Regions from separate parts of the Pseudoalteromonas sp. SG45-5 genome, predicted to be linked through region 1. Evidence: predicted binding sites of a transcription regulator. Region 1 holds the regulator's gene; each other region holds the start of a gene.

What was found. The regulator LexA, encoded in region 1, represses DNA repair genes until DNA is damaged. The targets are predictions, from matches to a motif close to TACTGTATNNNNATACAGTA.
Positions count from the first base shown of each region.
Region 2: ruvC (crossover junction endodeoxyribonuclease RuvC) is a predicted target of LexA. The motif match lies at 2,350-2,369, and genes of this name have one in related genera.
Region 3: H5119_RS07195 (exonuclease domain-containing protein) is a predicted target of LexA. The motif match lies at 1,987-2,006, and genes of this name have one in related genera.
Region 4: H5119_RS01245 (YebG family protein) is a predicted target of LexA. The motif match lies at 2,320-2,339, and genes of this name have one in related genera.

Region 1 is NZ_JACJEM010000015.1:45,124-49,345, reverse strand. Features, by position in the region: gene H5119_RS06695 (M12 family metallo-peptidase) at 1-1,359, opposite strand, end outside; gene lexA (transcriptional repressor LexA) at 1,658-2,275, shown strand; gene coxB (cytochrome c oxidase subunit II) at 2,874-4,016, shown strand; gene ctaD (cytochrome c oxidase subunit I) at 4,016-4,222, shown strand, end outside.
Region 2 is NZ_JACJEM010000036.1:8,672-12,893, reverse strand. Features, by position in the region: gene H5119_RS12575 (ABC transporter permease) at 1-2,288, shown strand, start outside; gene ruvC (crossover junction endodeoxyribonuclease RuvC) at 2,418-2,942, shown strand; gene ruvA (Holliday junction branch migration protein RuvA) at 2,945-3,562, shown strand; gene ruvB (Holliday junction branch migration DNA helicase RuvB) at 3,570-4,222, shown strand, end outside.
Region 3 is NZ_JACJEM010000016.1:54,167-58,388, forward strand. Features, by position in the region: gene H5119_RS07180 (pitrilysin family protein) at 1-600, shown strand, start outside; gene H5119_RS07185 (DksA/TraR family C4-type zinc finger protein) at 786-1,052, shown strand; gene gloA (lactoylglutathione lyase) at 1,173-1,574, opposite strand; gene H5119_RS07195 (exonuclease domain-containing protein) at 2,018-4,177, shown strand; gene H5119_RS07200 (DMT family transporter) at 4,213-4,222, opposite strand, start outside.
Region 4 is NZ_JACJEM010000003.1:36,579-40,800, reverse strand. Features, by position in the region: gene putP (sodium/proline symporter PutP) at 399-1,877, shown strand; gene H5119_RS01245 (YebG family protein) at 1,951-2,268, opposite strand; gene H5119_RS01240 (helix-hairpin-helix domain-containing protein) at 2,582-2,878, shown strand; gene H5119_RS01235 (DUF6170 family protein) at 2,988-3,290, opposite strand; gene dsbB (disulfide bond formation protein DsbB) at 3,296-3,814, opposite strand.

The sequences.
Region 1 (4,222 bases):
CGATGCAATTGCGTTGTATTTTACATGTAGATCAACATCGCCACTACCACCTGAGGTTGTGAATGTAACTTGCGTCGCCCCATTTGGCACTGCAAAAGTAAACAACTGTTCGCTATTTTTAGCGCCACTAACTGTAATTGGTTGATTATTTTGTAGTACATTATCATTTGTTGGCGGAGGGGTTGAAGATCTAAAGTTTGCAATAGTTGGATTTGTTAAATTTAATACTCTTGCATTGTCATGTTCTGCTAAAGTACCCATTACATCACCATTGTATGATTTGTTTGGGTTCGACCAGTAATTAATGCGGGTACAATTATTGGTGCAATTATACGCCATTACTGAACGCCATTGCGATTGAGGTTGCTGATAGCCATGTCCAAATGAATATGGAGATGTTGATGGATCGTTTTCAGGGTTATGACGAGCGCCTTGTAAATGTCCAATTTCATGACCAAAAGAGTAATAACCCGTTGCACAGTCATAATCGACCATAGCAAAAGCGCTATTCGCATTTGCACCAATGGCTTTTGCCTGACCACAGTAACCGTTTACATCATTCACTAATATGACTACATCAGCACCGTATTGATCGCGTAATGTATGGGCTTCATCCATATAGCCATCATTTTTAGCGGCTAAGCGGTTTAAATCAGTCCCTGAGTTTGTAGCTTCAGTGTAATTAATTTGGCTTACATGAGCTACGCTAACAACAGCGTTAACGCCTGAGTTTTGATAACCTTGGTTGGTCTCGACAACAGCAAGATCAATTAAGCTATTTATATCCCCCGATTTTTGCGCAGCTGCAGGCGTATATAAAACTAATAAGCTAATATCGCTTTGTGCATTGCTAGCCATTGCTGTTTGGTAATTTTGTGCCGTTAAAATTTGCTCACTGATTGAAGCTATGTTGCTATTGCTAGATTGCTTATAGTCGGGTGCATGCTCAGCAGGTTGTTTTGCTGGATCCAGTTCAATGAAGTTATGACCAGAGTGTTTATTTGGTTGTAATTTGTAAACATGTTCGCCTACTTTTACCGTACCAGAAATCCCTTTTTCCGATTTGATGAGTGTAACTTCGTCACCATCTAAGCTTTTACCAACCCAAATTAGACTACCTGTTGCTGATGAGCTTGTTGTGCTTTTAATAAACTCAATATTATTACCTTTAACAGGTAAGAAAAAAGCATCTGTGTTGCTGCTTAGTTCAAAAAGTGGTTGCCCAAATTGGGATTGAGTACTTGCTTGTGCAGTCATGCTTTGTGAAATGTTAGAGTATTGAACTTCAAAAAGTGGAACTTGAGCGTGCGTATAACCACTGAACAGTAGGCCAATAAATAATGGTGAGTATTTTTTCATTTGATAATCCTTTTGAATTCATTTTGTTCTTATAAAGTGTACATGTTAATAAGTTGTTTTCAACCCATTAACATTGAGGTGTGTTTAATATGACTATTATTGTAAATATAAAAATACACTTGTTTAATTTATGTAACCAGATTTTGTTTTTGTAGGTGTGAAAGGGGGATTTATTAATTATGAAAAACAAGCGCTATTAGCTGGTAATCGCATAGTTTGTTTAGCTTAATTTAAATTTGCGATTTTTATTTAACTGTATATACTCACAGTTAAATGTACTGTATGGAAAACCAGTTATATGCGACCATTAACGAAGCGCCAAGCTCAAATACTCGAATTAGTTAAAGTTTTTATTAAAGACACTGGTATGCCCCCTACACGTGCAGAGATTGCACAAACACTAGGTTTTAAAAGTGCCAATGCTGCAGAAGAGCATCTAAAAGCACTTGCAAAAAAAGGTGTTATTAAAATGAAGCCAGGCGCAAGCCGAGGTATTCAACTTGTTGAAGAAGAAGAACCTGAGCAATTAGGTTTGCCTCTAATTGGCCGAGTAGCGGCCGGTGAGCCTATTTTGGCGCAAGAGCATGTTGAAAGTCATTGTAAAATTGATCCATTAATGTTTAAACCTGCTGCCGATTTTTTACTGCGTGTTAACGGTATGAGCATGAAAGATATAGGTATTATGGATGGCGACTTATTGGCGGTGCATAAAACTCAAGTTGCTGAAAATGGGCAAGTTGTAGTTGCACGTGTTGATGATGATGTAACTGTAAAGCGCTTTGAAAAAGCAGGTCGAAAAGTACTGCTGCATGCTGAAAATGATGATTTTTCAGCAATTGAAGTCGATTTAGAAAACGAATCTTTTAATATTGAAGGTTTGGCTGTTGGGGTTATTCGTAACGCTGATTGGATGTAATACCAATTTTAGTAAAAACATGATCATTCTAGCGCATTGAATAACTCACTAACTACGTTAAAAATTATTTATATAGAACAACTATGTATCATAATTTTAGCCTTGTTATTGAGCTACTTTCTTATCACTATAATAGATCACTAATTTAATGCAGTGTTAAATTACTGATTTTATAAATGCGTGCTTTTTAGTACGCATTTTTAGTTACAAGGTTCCTTACTAAACAATTTTTATTGCACTCCTCTTTTATCCCCTTATGTTATTTGTAACCCCTATCAAAACTCAGTTCGCACCATTTTAAAGTTTTAAAAGTGACATGTTTTTTTGCTAATCCGTTAATATCATTTGTTTAATTTTCATACTAAAACTTGCTTGTTGGTTAATCTTTAGCTAATTATTAATGGGCTGGGCTAACAGTAACTCATTGTTTTTAGTTTTGAGAATACACACATTTACAATAAAACCTTGGTTAGCGCAGTGTAATACCTATTGTTTAATAAGGACGAGGGTATTAATACAAAAATAAAAATAACGAATTGGCGTTTAAGCCGTATGCCTCTTCGCTTTGCACTCGCAACAGCATCAAAGGAGTCGTCACATGGGTAAATTGAGCTCTACCTTGTGGCTTATACTGTTTGTTTTTCCGCAGCAAGTGTTGGCAAATAGCCAATTTAATATGCGTAAAGGCGTAACTGATATAAGTAATAATGTTTATCAGCTGCACATGACTATATTTTTCATATGTTGTGTGATTGGGGTAATCGTGTTTGCCATTATGTTTTGGGCACTCATTCATCACCGCAAATCTAAAGGAGCAGTGCCTGCTCAATTTCACGAAAGCACGAAAGTAGAAATACTTTGGACTGCTATTCCGTTTGTTATTTTAATTGCTATGGCTATACCGGCCACTAAAACTCTAATTGCAATGGAAGATGCCAGTAAGGCTGATCTCACTATTAAAATTACAGGATCGCAATGGAAATGGCATTACGAATACATGGGTGAAGACGTTGAGTTTTACTCAATGCTTTCTACTCCTCAAGACGAAATTGCTAATCTTGCACAGAAAAACCCTAACTATTTACTTGAGGTAGATAAACCACTGGTACTGCCTATAAACCAAAAAGTACGTTTTTTAATGACCTCAGACGATGTTATTCACTCGTGGTGGGTGCCCGATTTTGCCGTCAAAAAAGACGCAAATCCTGGGTTTATAAACGAAACATGGACCAATATAAACGAAGAAGGGATTTACCGGGGTCAATGCGCTGAGCTGTGCGGTAAAGATCATGGTTTTATGCCTGTGGTTGTAGTTGCAAAATCAGAATCCGATTTTAAAACCTGGTTGGTAGATGCAAAGCAGGCTAAGCAGAAAGCTGCGCTGGCAGATGCCGCACTGCTTGATCAAACGTTACCTAAAGATGAGTTAATGACTTTGGGTGAACAAGTATATATGGCTAATTGTGCAGCGTGCCATCAGCCTACGGGCATGGGATTACCAGGTGTATTTCCTGCACTTAAAGGGAGTCCAATTGTATTAGGGGATATTAAAGATCACATTGATATAATTATTCATGGCCGCCCAGGCACTGCAATGCAAGCCTTTGCAAAACAGTTATCTATAAAGCAATTAGCAGCAGTTATTACTTATAAGCGTAATGCATGGGGTAACGATACGGGTGATGTTATTCAGCCGAGTCAAATACAGACAGCACTTGATGCCAAAGTGGAGGCGAACTAATGAGTAGCATAGTAGAACAACCTAACGCCGATCAAGCGCATCATACACATCACCCTGCAAAAGGATTTAAACGCTGGCTTTATACAACCAATCATAAAGATATAGGTAGTTTATATTTAATATTTTCGCTGACCATGTTTTTAATTGGTGGCGCAATGGCCATGGTGATTAGGGCTGAATTATTTCAACCTGGTTTACAGTTGGTT
Region 2 (4,222 bases), on a different contig from region 1:
TTACTCAAGCACAGAGCCAAAATTTAAAAACGGCGCAAATGGTGTATTTCGATACTATGTTGTTTGCCGATGATGAAATGCAGTTTAGCTCAGTAAAAGCGGCATCTAATGCGTACCCGCTAAAAGGGCAGTTAAAAGTTAAAGACACCCTAACTGGTGAAACTAAAGTTGCTAATAGCGGGCCAACGCCGGGTAATGTGTGGCTAAGTGAATCGGTATTTTACAGTTTAAATATTGATATAGGCGCGCAAGTAGAGCTTGGCGCTGCATTATTTAATGTTTCAAAAGTTATTGTAGAAGAGCCCGATGCGCCATTTAATGTATTTTCGAGTAGCCGTCGTGTGCTTATTAATATTGACGATGTGGCAAAAACTGAAGTTGTGCAGCCGGGTAGTCGTGTTTATTACCGCCAACTTTATGCAGGTAGTGAGGCCGACATAAATAGCTTTTACGAGTGGCTTAAACCACAAATGAAAGAAAACCAACAATGGTATGGCGTTAAAGACCGCCAATCACCTATTTCAAACAGTTTAAACCGTGCAGAGAGTTTTTTATTATTAGCCGGCCTATTAGGTATTATTTTGGCTGCAGTGGCTATAGCTGTTTCAGCAAAACGTTATTGTGAACGCCAATACGACCCAGTAGCGATGATGAAAACGCTCGGCGGTAGCCGCTCAATGATCCGCAAAATATACATGCTTCATTTATTGCTTGTATGTGCAATGGCGGTAAGTATAGGGCTGTTAATTGGCTATGGCTTGCAAGAAATAGCAACAAGTTACTTATCAAAAAGTATGGGCACAGAGTTACCTTTAGGTGGCTTTAAACCTTGGCTGGTGGCTATAAGCACCGGCGTAATTTGTGCTGTTATGTTTTCTATTAAACCATTATTTGATTTATTTGATATTCCGCCGCTTAGAGTACTGCGCCGTAACTTAGGTGACAAGTTGGCAGTAAGTCGTGTGCATTTAGGTATGAGCGCGCTAACCGTATTTTTATTAATGTGGTTATTTAGCAACAACATAAAAATAACGCTTATTTTGTTTATATCAACACTTGCGCTAATTGGTGTGCTGTTTTTAGTATCTAAATTAATATTTGGTGGTGGTCGAAGGCTTGGCTTAAAGCCAGGTAACAGTTGGTCGCTTGCAATTGCGTCTATTCAAAAGCGTGCCAATGTGAACGCGGTACAGTTAATTAGTTTTTCGTTAGCGATTAAATTACTGCTGTTTTTAGTGGTACTTAAAAACGACATGATAGCTGATTGGCAGTCGCAACTACCAAACGACGCGCCTAATGCGTTTTTAGTTAATATTACGCAAAATGAGCTTGAGCCAATTAATGAGTATTTGGCACAAAAAGATATTCAGGTCTCAGAGTTTTATCCCACTATTCGTGGACGTGTAAATGCGGTAAACGGCGAGTTGGTAGCACGTTCTGTATCGCTGCAAGACAACGAGAAAAAAGACGAAGAAGCACGTGCAGGTATTGGCCGTGAGCTAAATCTTACATGGCTTAAAGATGTGCCTGATCAAAATGAAGTAACACAAGGCACGTGGTTTGGTGAAAATGCGATGGCTGAAGCCTCAGTAGAGGAGTCGATGCTTGAGCGTTTAGATGTTGAGATAGGCGATACACTTACATTTTTAATTGGTGCGCAGTCGTTCGATGCTAAAATCACCAGTGTGCGCAAAGTAAATTGGGCCACGCTTAAACCTAACTTTTTTATTATTTTAAGCCCAGACGTACTTGCAGATTTTCCGGCGACGTATATTTCTTCGGTACGTATAAACCCAGATCAAAAGCGTGACTTTAGCCGGTTATTGCGTACTTACCCTACTATTACAGCCATTGATATTGATAACTTTGTTAAGCAAATACAAACAACTATTTCGCAAGTATCACTCGCCATTGGCTTTGTACTTGCTATTGTTGTGCTGTGTGGTGCGCTTGTCCTTATATCGCAAGTGCAAGCAAGTTTAGGTGAGCGTATGCAAGAAATTGTAATACTTCGAACACTGGGTGCTAAAAGCCGGTTAATTAAAAACGCGACCTTGTATGAGTTTTTATTACTAGGTGGTTTAGCCGGTTTAGTTGCGGCATTTTTTAGCGACATAGCGCTTTTAATTGTACAGCAACAAATGTTCGATTTAGCAGGTAAGTTACATCCGCATATATGGATTATTGGGCCGGTAGCTGGCGGCGTATTTGTAGCGGGTTTAGGCTATTTAATGATTGCCCGAACACTCAAACAAAACACCCAAGGACTAGTGCGCGCCCTAGGGTAAACTTAAACTAACATGCTCTTTCAAATGCCCACCTAACACGTGGGCATTTTTGTTTTCTTTATACTGGTAATTTATACAGTGCTCTGGCATTATTAGCGTAATTTAAAAATAATAACAATGGAGCGCTGTTTGGCCATTATTTTAGGGATCGATCCTGGTTCACGTTTGACTGGGTATGGCGTTGTTGCCCACCAAGGCTCTAAATTTACATACTTAGGCAGTGGCTGTATTAAGTTAGCCGATCATCCTTTTCCGGTTAGGCTTAAAATGATCTATCAAGGCATAACACAGCTTATTGAACAGTTTTCGCCAGAAACCTTTGCCATTGAAAAAGTATTTATGGCGCACAACCCCGATTCAGCTTTAAAACTAGGCCAAGCTAGAGGCGCCGCGATTGTTGGCGCTGCAATGGCGGATTTACCTGTATTTGAATACTCAGCTAGGCAAATTAAGCAAGCGGTAGTCGGTAACGGTGGCGCTGATAAAACACAAGTGCAACACATGGTAAAAAACATTTTAAAACTACCCGGTACGCCACAGGCCGATGCAGCTGATGCACTCGCTATTGCGATTTGCCACGCCCACTCAGAACAAAATTTAATTAAACTAGCGGGTAGCGCAAGCAAAACCGTTAGAGGACGTTTAAGGAAATAACTATGATAGGCCGCTTAAATGGTATTTTAGTCGAAAAACAGCCACCAGAAATATTACTTGAAGTAAGTGGTGTCGGTTACGAAGTACAAATGCCAATGACCTGTTTTTACGATTTACCAAAAATTGGTGAAAATGCGATTGTTTACACTCACTTTGTAGTACGTGAAGATGCTCAACTATTATTTGGTTTTAATAATAAAGTTGAACGTGCTTTGTTTAGAGAGCTATTAAAAGCAAATGGCGTAGGGCCAAAACTTGGCTTAGCTATTTTATCGGGCATGTCAGCAAAACAATTTGTAAGTTGTGTAAATAACGAAGACTCAACATCGCTTGTTAAATTACCCGGTGTAGGTAAAAAAACGGCCGAGCGTTTAGTACTCGAAATGAAAGACAGGCTAAAAGATTGGGGTAATGATTTATTTACGCCATTTAGCGACAGCGCAGTAATAGAGCCAATAAGCGATTCGACAATTGCTAATAATGCCGCCGATGATGCCGTATCGGCACTGCTTGCATTAGGTTATAAATTGCCACAAGCTCAAAAAGCCGTAAAATCGATAAGTAAACCCGATATGTCTACTGAGGTTCTTATTAGAGAATCTTTAAAATCTATGTTGTGAGTAACCCATGATTGAAGCGGATCGCTTAATTGACGCGACTGAAAAAACAAATGAAGATTCTATAGATCGTGCAATAAGGCCAAAACTTTTAGCCGACTACAGAGGTCAGCCTCATGTTAAGCAGCAAATGGAAATTTTTATTGAAGCTGCTCGCACCCGTGGTGAAGCGCTCGATCATTTATTGATATTTGGCCCACCGGGCTTGGGTAAAACCACGCTCGCAAACATTGTCGCCAACGAATTACACGTAAGTATTAAAACAACATCCGGCCCAGTACTTGAAAAAGCAGGCGATTTAGCTGCGTTGCTCACTAATTTAGAAGAAGGCGATGTACTGTTTATTGATGAAATACACAGGCTCAGCCCGCAAGTTGAAGAAATACTTTATCCCGCAATGGAAGACTACCAGCTTGATATAATGATTGGTGAAGGCCCTGCTGCGCGCTCCATTAAATTAGACTTACCTGCATTTACACTTATTGGTGCTACTACGCGAGCAGGCTCGCTCACATCGCCACTGCGTGACCGTTTTGGTATTGTACAGCGATTAGAGTTTTACTCAGTAGAAGATTTATCGCACATAGTAGGGCGCTCAGCACATTATCTTGATTTAGAAATGTGTGATGATGGCGCAACTGAAATTGCTCAGCGATCGCGTGG
Region 3 (4,222 bases), on a different contig from region 1:
GTAGATAAACCAGATGCACCTCAGTCTGAAATTCGCATTGGTAAGCGCGGTATGATTGAAGACATTACTGGTGAGTTCTTTAAATCTAACTTAATGAACTTTGCAATTGGTGGCAATTTTAATAGTCGTATAAATTTAAATTTACGTGAAGATAAAGGGTACACCTACGGTGCACGCACGCGTTTTTGGGGCGATGCAACATCAGGTGGTTTTACAGCATCTGCCGCAGTTCGTGCAGACTCTACAGCAGCCTCTATTGTTGAATTTACGAATGAGCTAAATAATTATGCGCAAAATGGTATCACAGATGATGAGTTGAGCTTTATGCGTCAAGCGATCAATCAAAAGGATGCGCTTAAATATGAAACACCTAATGCAAAGCTAGGTTTCCTTGCTCAGATATTGGAACATGATTTACAGCCAAGCTTTGTTAAAGACCGTAATGAGATCGTAAGCACAATAAGCAAAGACGAAATTAACGCGTTGGCTGCAAAGCATTTAAATACCAAAGAGATGGTTTACTTGGTAGTAGGCGATGCTAAAACGCTCCGCCCAGAGCTTGAAAAATTAGGCATGAAGGTTGTTGATTACAACCTTTAATGTTTAATTAAGTAATTGCTATTGTTATAAAGCAGCTTTTTAGCTGCTTTTTTTGTCTAATCATTAGTTATTGGTTTTTCGCACCGGCAACGATATTAAATCAGAGAGTTATTTCATTTATTCAGTACTTATAAATATTCCGTTTGGTAGTGTAAGTTTAAGCATCCAACGTATTAGGAGGGTTTATGGCAAGCGGATGGGCAAGAGATGGTGCAATTCAAGATCAAATAGATGCAAGTGTGAATGACGCCGTGCAATATGCAAGAAGCAATTTGATATCAGGCGCGAGTGCCGAGTTATGCGAAGAGTGTGATGAGGCAATTCCGCAAGCGCGAAGACTCGCACTTCCAGGTGTACGATATTGCGTTCAATGCCAAGCTACTATTGAGCGTAAAAGAGCTGGCGCGAGCACGGTTAATCGACGTGGTAGTAAAGACAGTCAATTACGCTAAAAGGTGCCCTGAGCACCTTTTTATTTAATACCAATCTGCATAACCATTTGAACAATATATAAAATCAAATCTCTCCATAGCTAAGCAAATTGTTATTACTTGAATTAGTTGTTAAGTAATTTAAAAGTTGCTCATGTTATCTTTTTTCTGAATAAGCTCAATTGCATAGCCATCAGGGTCTTTTACAAAAGCAATTTCAGTAGTACCGCCTTTTACAGGCCCCGGTTCACGGCTTACATTACCTCCAGCAGCTTTTATATCTGCACAGGCTTTATAAATATCGTCAAACTCAATTGCAATATGACCATAAGCATTACCTAAGTCGTAGCTGTTTGTATCCCAGTTGTAAGTTAGCTCCAACACCGTATTATCTTTTTCATTCCCATAGCCTACAAACGCGAGGGTGTAACGATACTCTTCATTATCTGCGCGACGTAATTCTTTCATGCCCAATATTTGAGTATAAAACGCAATTGATTTGTCCAAATCAGCAACTCGTAACATGGTATGTAATAAACGCATTTGTGCACCTTAGCTTGTGGTTAAATTTGCATAGGCTTTCAATAATACAGGTGCAGTACGCCAATTTGTAGGCTTGTGAAAAAATTCTTTCAGATTTGTTAAACAGGTAAGAAAGGTATGGCTATTTATAACACAATAATCAACAGAGCTGAGCTCATAGAAAAATAGTGAGTTAGTTTTGATGTAGCCGCGCGGCGGCGCTTATAAACGATCGCGCGCAATCGGAGTCGTTATATAAGCTAGCATCTATTTATTTTAAGCTTTTTCTTGCTGCATCAGTTGAAAGCCTATATTGATCCTAAAGTACAATAATTTTAAGTCGCTACTTAGCACCAATATTGAAAGGGCGAACAGATATAGTAAATCACCATTAGAGTATTTTTAAGATTGAATAATAAGTGCAAATACTAGATACTGTTTTTATATACAGTTGTGGCGATATTATGAAACAAGAATTACCAGCAAAGTACTATTTAGCGCATTTTAGAGATCTTATTGAGTTTGTATCCAGCAAGTGCATACACTTGCTTGAGCCCAAACATGAAGTGTTTATTGCTAAAATTAACCAGCTTGATGAGCAAAGCCAGTGTATGTTGGCGCGTGTATATTCACGAAAGCCTTATCTAGTACAGGCGCAGTCGCTCAATTATGAAGAAATAGCGTCACCGCATCAGGCTATCTATACGCTAAAAACGGCCGGTATTTTATTTGAGCCAAACGAGCTGCACTATGCACAGCTTTTAACACATTTAACGAAACCTTCCTTGGTTGAGTTACTAAGTAGTTACCCAGAACAAATAAGCTTTAAAAAGAGCGCTGCTAAAGGCGCGCTAGTGGATATTGCATGTGCATTTTTTAAAGATTGCCCACAAGAGCTTGCCCCGCTTTATAGCCAGTATGTTATTAACAGCCGCAGTGATTTTTACGAGTATTTTGAGTTTTTATTTGCAGGTAAGCTCAGTATTGGTGATGTGAATCATCAAAACCGGTTTGTAATGCGAGATTTAGGCTTAACTGCGACACGTGAAGGGCAAAGTGAAAGTTTATCGCGCTTTGAAACCCTTGATGAAGCGCACTCTAACTATTTATTAAATCGCTGCCGATTAACATTTAAAAATATAACAGATGAAAACGATTATGTTGCTTTAGCGTCGCAGGTTTTATTGCAAGTCGCGCATGGTGCAATTGCGGTTGCGTTAAAAAATAAATTATTAGTTAGGCTTTATCGACAATTAAAAGGGGTTGATAGCGAACTTGCCTTTAGCTTACTTGAAGCCTGCATGGATGATAGTGAAGCACAAGAAATTCAAATAAGAGAGCAATACCGACTTAGCAATAAAGAGTGGGTAAAAGCGCGATTAGACGCCATTATCGAAAATCCACTTACTGATGACTTACTGTATTTTGCTGACGATTTTTTAATGCGTAAGTTTAATAAACAAACACGTTCGCGTTTGAGTGCCATGCTTGCCGACACACAGTGCGTACTCGAAATAGATGAACTGTACCGAGGTGAAGTAGAGCAGGGCGTAAACGATTATTATACTCGCCAAGGTATGCAAGTATTTAATACCGAAAACACGCTTTGGCAAAGTTTATTTGGATTAGTATTTTGGCAAGAGCTATTTATAGAGTCGCCTTATCCGCCATGTAACGAATTTGACATTTATCCGCAGGTATTAAGGTTTGATAACTTTTATAAAGCGCAGAAAACACAAATAAATGATCGTTTAGCACAGTGCCAAACACCTCAAGCATTGCTTAATTTAGTATGTAAAAATGCAGCGCAATATTTTGAGCAACCCAATGGCTTATTTAGGTGGCATAATGAGTTACTACAACCGCTAGAAGCACTTATTTTAAATAGCCCTATTAAGGCGTTAATTACTCATTTAACGAATATGAGTAAGCATTATTCACAGCTAAAAGACGGCTACCCCGACTTAATGGTAATTAATAATGGCCAAGTACATTTTGAGGAGGTAAAAGCCCCAGGCGATAAACTAAGGCGCAACCAACTAACCACCATCGATAACTTAAAAAATGTGGGCTTTGAAGTACATATTGCTGCGGTTAAATGGTTTGTAGACCCCAACCGTGTTTACAGTGTGATCGATATAGAAACCACTGGCGGTTTGAAAGGCGGTAACCGCATTACCGAAATAGGCCTTGTAAAAGTACAGCACGGAAAAGTAATTGATAGCTGGACTACCTTAATTAATCCACAGCGACATATACCAAGCTTCATAACATCTTTAACTGGTATTAGTGACAGTATGGTTTATAACGCTCCTGTATTTGCCGAAATAGCACAGCCGCTGTTAGATAAGCTCACAGGCACTATTTTTGTTGCCCATAACGTTAATTTTGACTATGGTTTTATTAAAAAAGAATGCGAGATGGCAGGGCACTTTTTTAAAATGCCAAAAATGTGTACTGTGGTTGAGTCGCGCAAAGCGTTTAAAGGACTGAAGTCGTATTCACTGGGTAATCTCTCATCACACTTTAATTTAAATTTAACCAGCCATCACCGAGCATTGGCCGATGCAACTGCTACTGCTGAGTTGTTATTACTTATTCAGCAATCCCAAACCAACGAATAAACAGCAAACCTTAACGTAAAAAGTAGTACGAACTTTTAAGTACTT
Region 4 (4,222 bases), on a different contig from region 1:
TCAATTTAAAAAAGCGAAGTTTATAAATTCATGTGTTGAATCAGGTGTAGCGAAGTTTAAGCGTTATGTTTACATTTTATTTATCACACCCTTGTGGTTAAACACGTTTATCACTCCTTGAAGCGTTTTTGCTGCGCGTTACACATTGCTCTTTATTTTATAACGAGTGGTAACTTTGTAATACGCTTTTCAAAAATTAACGGGATCTAATGGTTTGATTTAAAAGCGTACAACGTGAATGTTTTTAAATCAGAAAAGGCAACAAGTTGGAGATTTGCGTATTAGGCATGTTATAGTCATTACAAATAGCTTTTATCCTAATACTGTCTTTATTATAAAATATTAAGAGTCAATATTCGGATCAAAAGCCTGTTATTAATAATAGTGCGGAGGCTAATTTGGAAACAGGAATGATTATTTCACTGACGTTATACTTTGTTGTAATGTTGGGTATAGGACTATATGCATATAAACAATCTACGAGCGATGTTTCCGGCTATATGCTAGGAGGCAGGAATTTATCACCAAGTGTAGCTGCGCTTTCAGCTGGTGCTTCAGACATGAGTGGTTGGATATTAATGGGCCTACCTGGTGCAATGTTCGTAACTGGGTTTAGTAGTACGTGGATAGCAATTGGCTTAATTGCAGGTGCTTGGTTAAACTACTTTCTGGTCGCCCCTCGACTAAGAGTTTATACCGAAAAAGCAAATGACTCGATTACCATTCCAGATTACTTTTCTAATCGCTTTAATGATAAATCAAACTTATTACGTGTTGTTTCTGCTGTTGTGATTATTGTGTTCTTCACACTTTATACTTCTTCGGGAGTTGTTGCTGGCGGTAAATTATTTGAAAGCTCATTTGGCCTAAGCTATGAAATGGGGTTATACGTCACCACGGGTGTTGTTGTTTTGTATACTTTGTTTGGTGGATTTTTAGCTGTGAGCCTAACTGATTTTGTGCAAGGCTGTATCATGTTTATTGCGCTTATCTTAGTGCCTACTGTTGCCTACTCATTGCTAGAACAACCACTAGAATCGACCCTAAACAGTGTTAATCCAGATATGCTTAGTTGGATTGGTGCAGGCTCAACACTAGGTATTATTTCAGCAATGGCATGGGGATTAGGTTATTTTGGACAACCTCATATTATTGTCCGTTTTATGTCAGTACGCAGTGTTAAAGACATGCCAACGGCTCGTCGTATTGGTATGACATGGATGATTGTTGCCGCCGTTGGTGCTGTTGCTACAGGTATATTTGGTGCCGCATATACTTATGAAAATAACATTGTAGTGAAAGATCCTGAAACTATTTTCTTAATTCTTTCAGAGCTACTATTTCACCCTTTGATTGCTGGCTTTTTATTAGCTGCAATTTTAGCGGCTATTATGAGTACAATTTCTTCACAGCTATTAGTTAGTTCAAGCTCTTTGACAGAAGATTTATATAAAACATTTTTACGTAAAGATGCTAGCGATTTTGAATTGGTAACCGTTGGCCGGATCAGTGTAGCTATTGTGGCACTGTTTGCTATCTACTTAGCCTATGATCGAGATAGCTCTATTTTAGACTTGGTTAGTAATGCATGGGCAGGGTTTGGAGCTGCATTTGGTCCATTGGTGTTGTTTAGTCTTTATTGGAAACGTATGAACTTTGCTGGTGCTTTAGCCGGTATGCTGGTGGGTGCATTTACAGTACTTATTTGGATCTACGGTCCATTTACTATTGATGGCAAGAGCTTAAGTAGCTTTATGTATGAAATAGTACCTGGCTTTATTTTATCGAGTATTGCTATTGTCGCTGTAAGTTTAGTAACAAGTGAGCCTGCAGAAGATATAACAATATTATTTGATGAGGTAGAAAAAGAGCTTTAAATAGCTAATTTAAGTTGGATTAAGCAATAAAAAGGGAGCAACTTAGTTGCTCCCTTTTTTATTTAATGCTTTTTTAGCTTACTTGTTTTTCGTCGCTATTTTTGATCGAAGCAACATTATCTGTTTTTTTACTTTTTTCTGAGACTTTAGCCGGCACAGGATCTTTTGCGCCTTTCAATACAGCCATAAAGTCATCTTTGCTCTTTGCTATTTCCAGGGCCAGTGACTCTATTTGTTGCTCACTTAACGGTACATCTACTTTTTCGAGCATTAGCTCAAGTGACTCTGCTATATCGAGCATTTTGTCATAGGCATCAGCTTCTTTTTTGGTAGTAAACGTCATGCGCTCAACTCCGTTTCGTTCTACAACATATTTAACAACAACAGCCATGATTTCTCCTGCAAGCTTGCGTGGCAATGTGGTTTATAAAAACCATTAGTTTACTGTTTTTATGTACAGTAATGGTTTGTGATGTAATTTGCAAGTTTCTCTTATTATTTTCAGTTCGTTCTAAATTTGACAAAAAACGGTAATTTTACTTTAGTTAAGCAATCACTTGTTTTACCCGCTGCATTACAGGATTTCGGATAGTAGTGATAATGCGCTTAATTATTCTTTAAGTAACTAATTTTAGCACTTTATTTATTGAATGTTTCCTAAGCAAAATTTAAACAATGTTCGAACAAAATTCAAGGAAGCCAAAATGAAAATATTTAACAGCTTATTGCTTGTAAGTTTATTGTGTTTACTCCCTGCAACTAATATTTATGCTCAGTTATCTGAAATTACTCAACAGATACCGCAATTTGAAGCCATTAGTATAAATAAAGCAGATGCGAGTTTACTAACGAAATTACCAGGAATTGGCAATAAGAAAGCCGAGGCAATCGTTGAGTATAGAGATAAAAATGGTGAATTCACTTCTATAGATGATTTAACTAAAGTTAAGGGGATTGGTAAAAAGCTAATGACTAAGTTGGAGGGAAAAGTTAAGCTTTAAGTCCTATTAAACCGTATTGGCCTTTGACTAAATATATTTAATAATGTGTTAGTCATGTTTGAGCTGTAAATAGGTTTTTTATTGTTAAACTGATAAGCATAAAGGGCGCTTAAGCGCCCTTATCATAATGTTTTAATGCTTCACTGAGATTTTTTTTAGCGAAGTTAATTTCTATTGGTGTTGTTAATAACGGGTAGCAAAGTCCGCCAAGGATTAAAAATGGTATTAGGATCCAACCTTTAAATACGGTAAATATTAAAAATAGTGGGCTGAGTAACAACAATTTTATAATACGAAGCAATACGCGTTCAGAAGGTGAAAGCATCGTTAATGAATCAGCGATAACAGCTTGCCTGTCGCGTATTTTTAAATGCTTTAGTTCTGTAAGTTGACTAGAAAAAAAAGTAAACATAATGACTAAACCGTTCTTTTTAACATTAGGCGACCTGTTATTACGATAAAAAATGTAATAGCAAATAATCCAAATATAATTTCCATCCAAGCAGGCATACTCAAACCCGCAAACTGCCAATCTATGTTTCCGCAATCACCCGTCGCTTGAAAAAAGTGAGGGATCCATTCATGCAAAGGCATAAACGACGGGAAGTTTGGCTCAAACTCGCAGCTAAATGCAAAAGGATCTGTGGTTGTTTGCATATCGATATGTTCGCGTGCGATTAAATAGCCCCAAATACTTGATACTCCCCAGATTGAATAGGCAATAACACGCGTTACTTTACTGTTTGGATTAATTGAGCCAACAATACCAGCTGCAAGCAATCCTAACACCGCAGTACGTTGATAAATACACATTATGCATGGCGCCAGCCCCATTTGGTATTGAAAGAATAGGGCAGTAACTTCAAGTAAAAAAACAATAGCGGTGAATAAAAGCCAGGGTGTACGTTGGGTAGGTAATTGCGCAAGCCAGTTCATAAAAATTCCACGTTTAAATAAAGCATTAGATTATGACTTAGGATAAAGTCTGCGGCAACAAAAAGGGAAAAAGCGACCGAAGTAACTTTTTAAAACAAAATTAATGATCACTTGATACAGCCCCAATTGACGCGGTGTGGTGTTCTACCAAGCCCCATTGGTAACATGAGTTCTGCTATATCGCTTAAGCCTATATTGGTACAGCTAAGGCCCACTATAGCTAGCGCATGATATACGGTAGTAGGATTAGGATGACACCCATTCTAATTATTAAAAATGAAATCAAGGCTGCAGAGACATTGGGGAATAGGTGTCTGGTTGCTTTTTATAATAAGAGAACATCTGAAATATTAATGATAAGTGTATCAGAAGTCATTAACAGCGCTAAATCATCAACTTGGCAGGTTT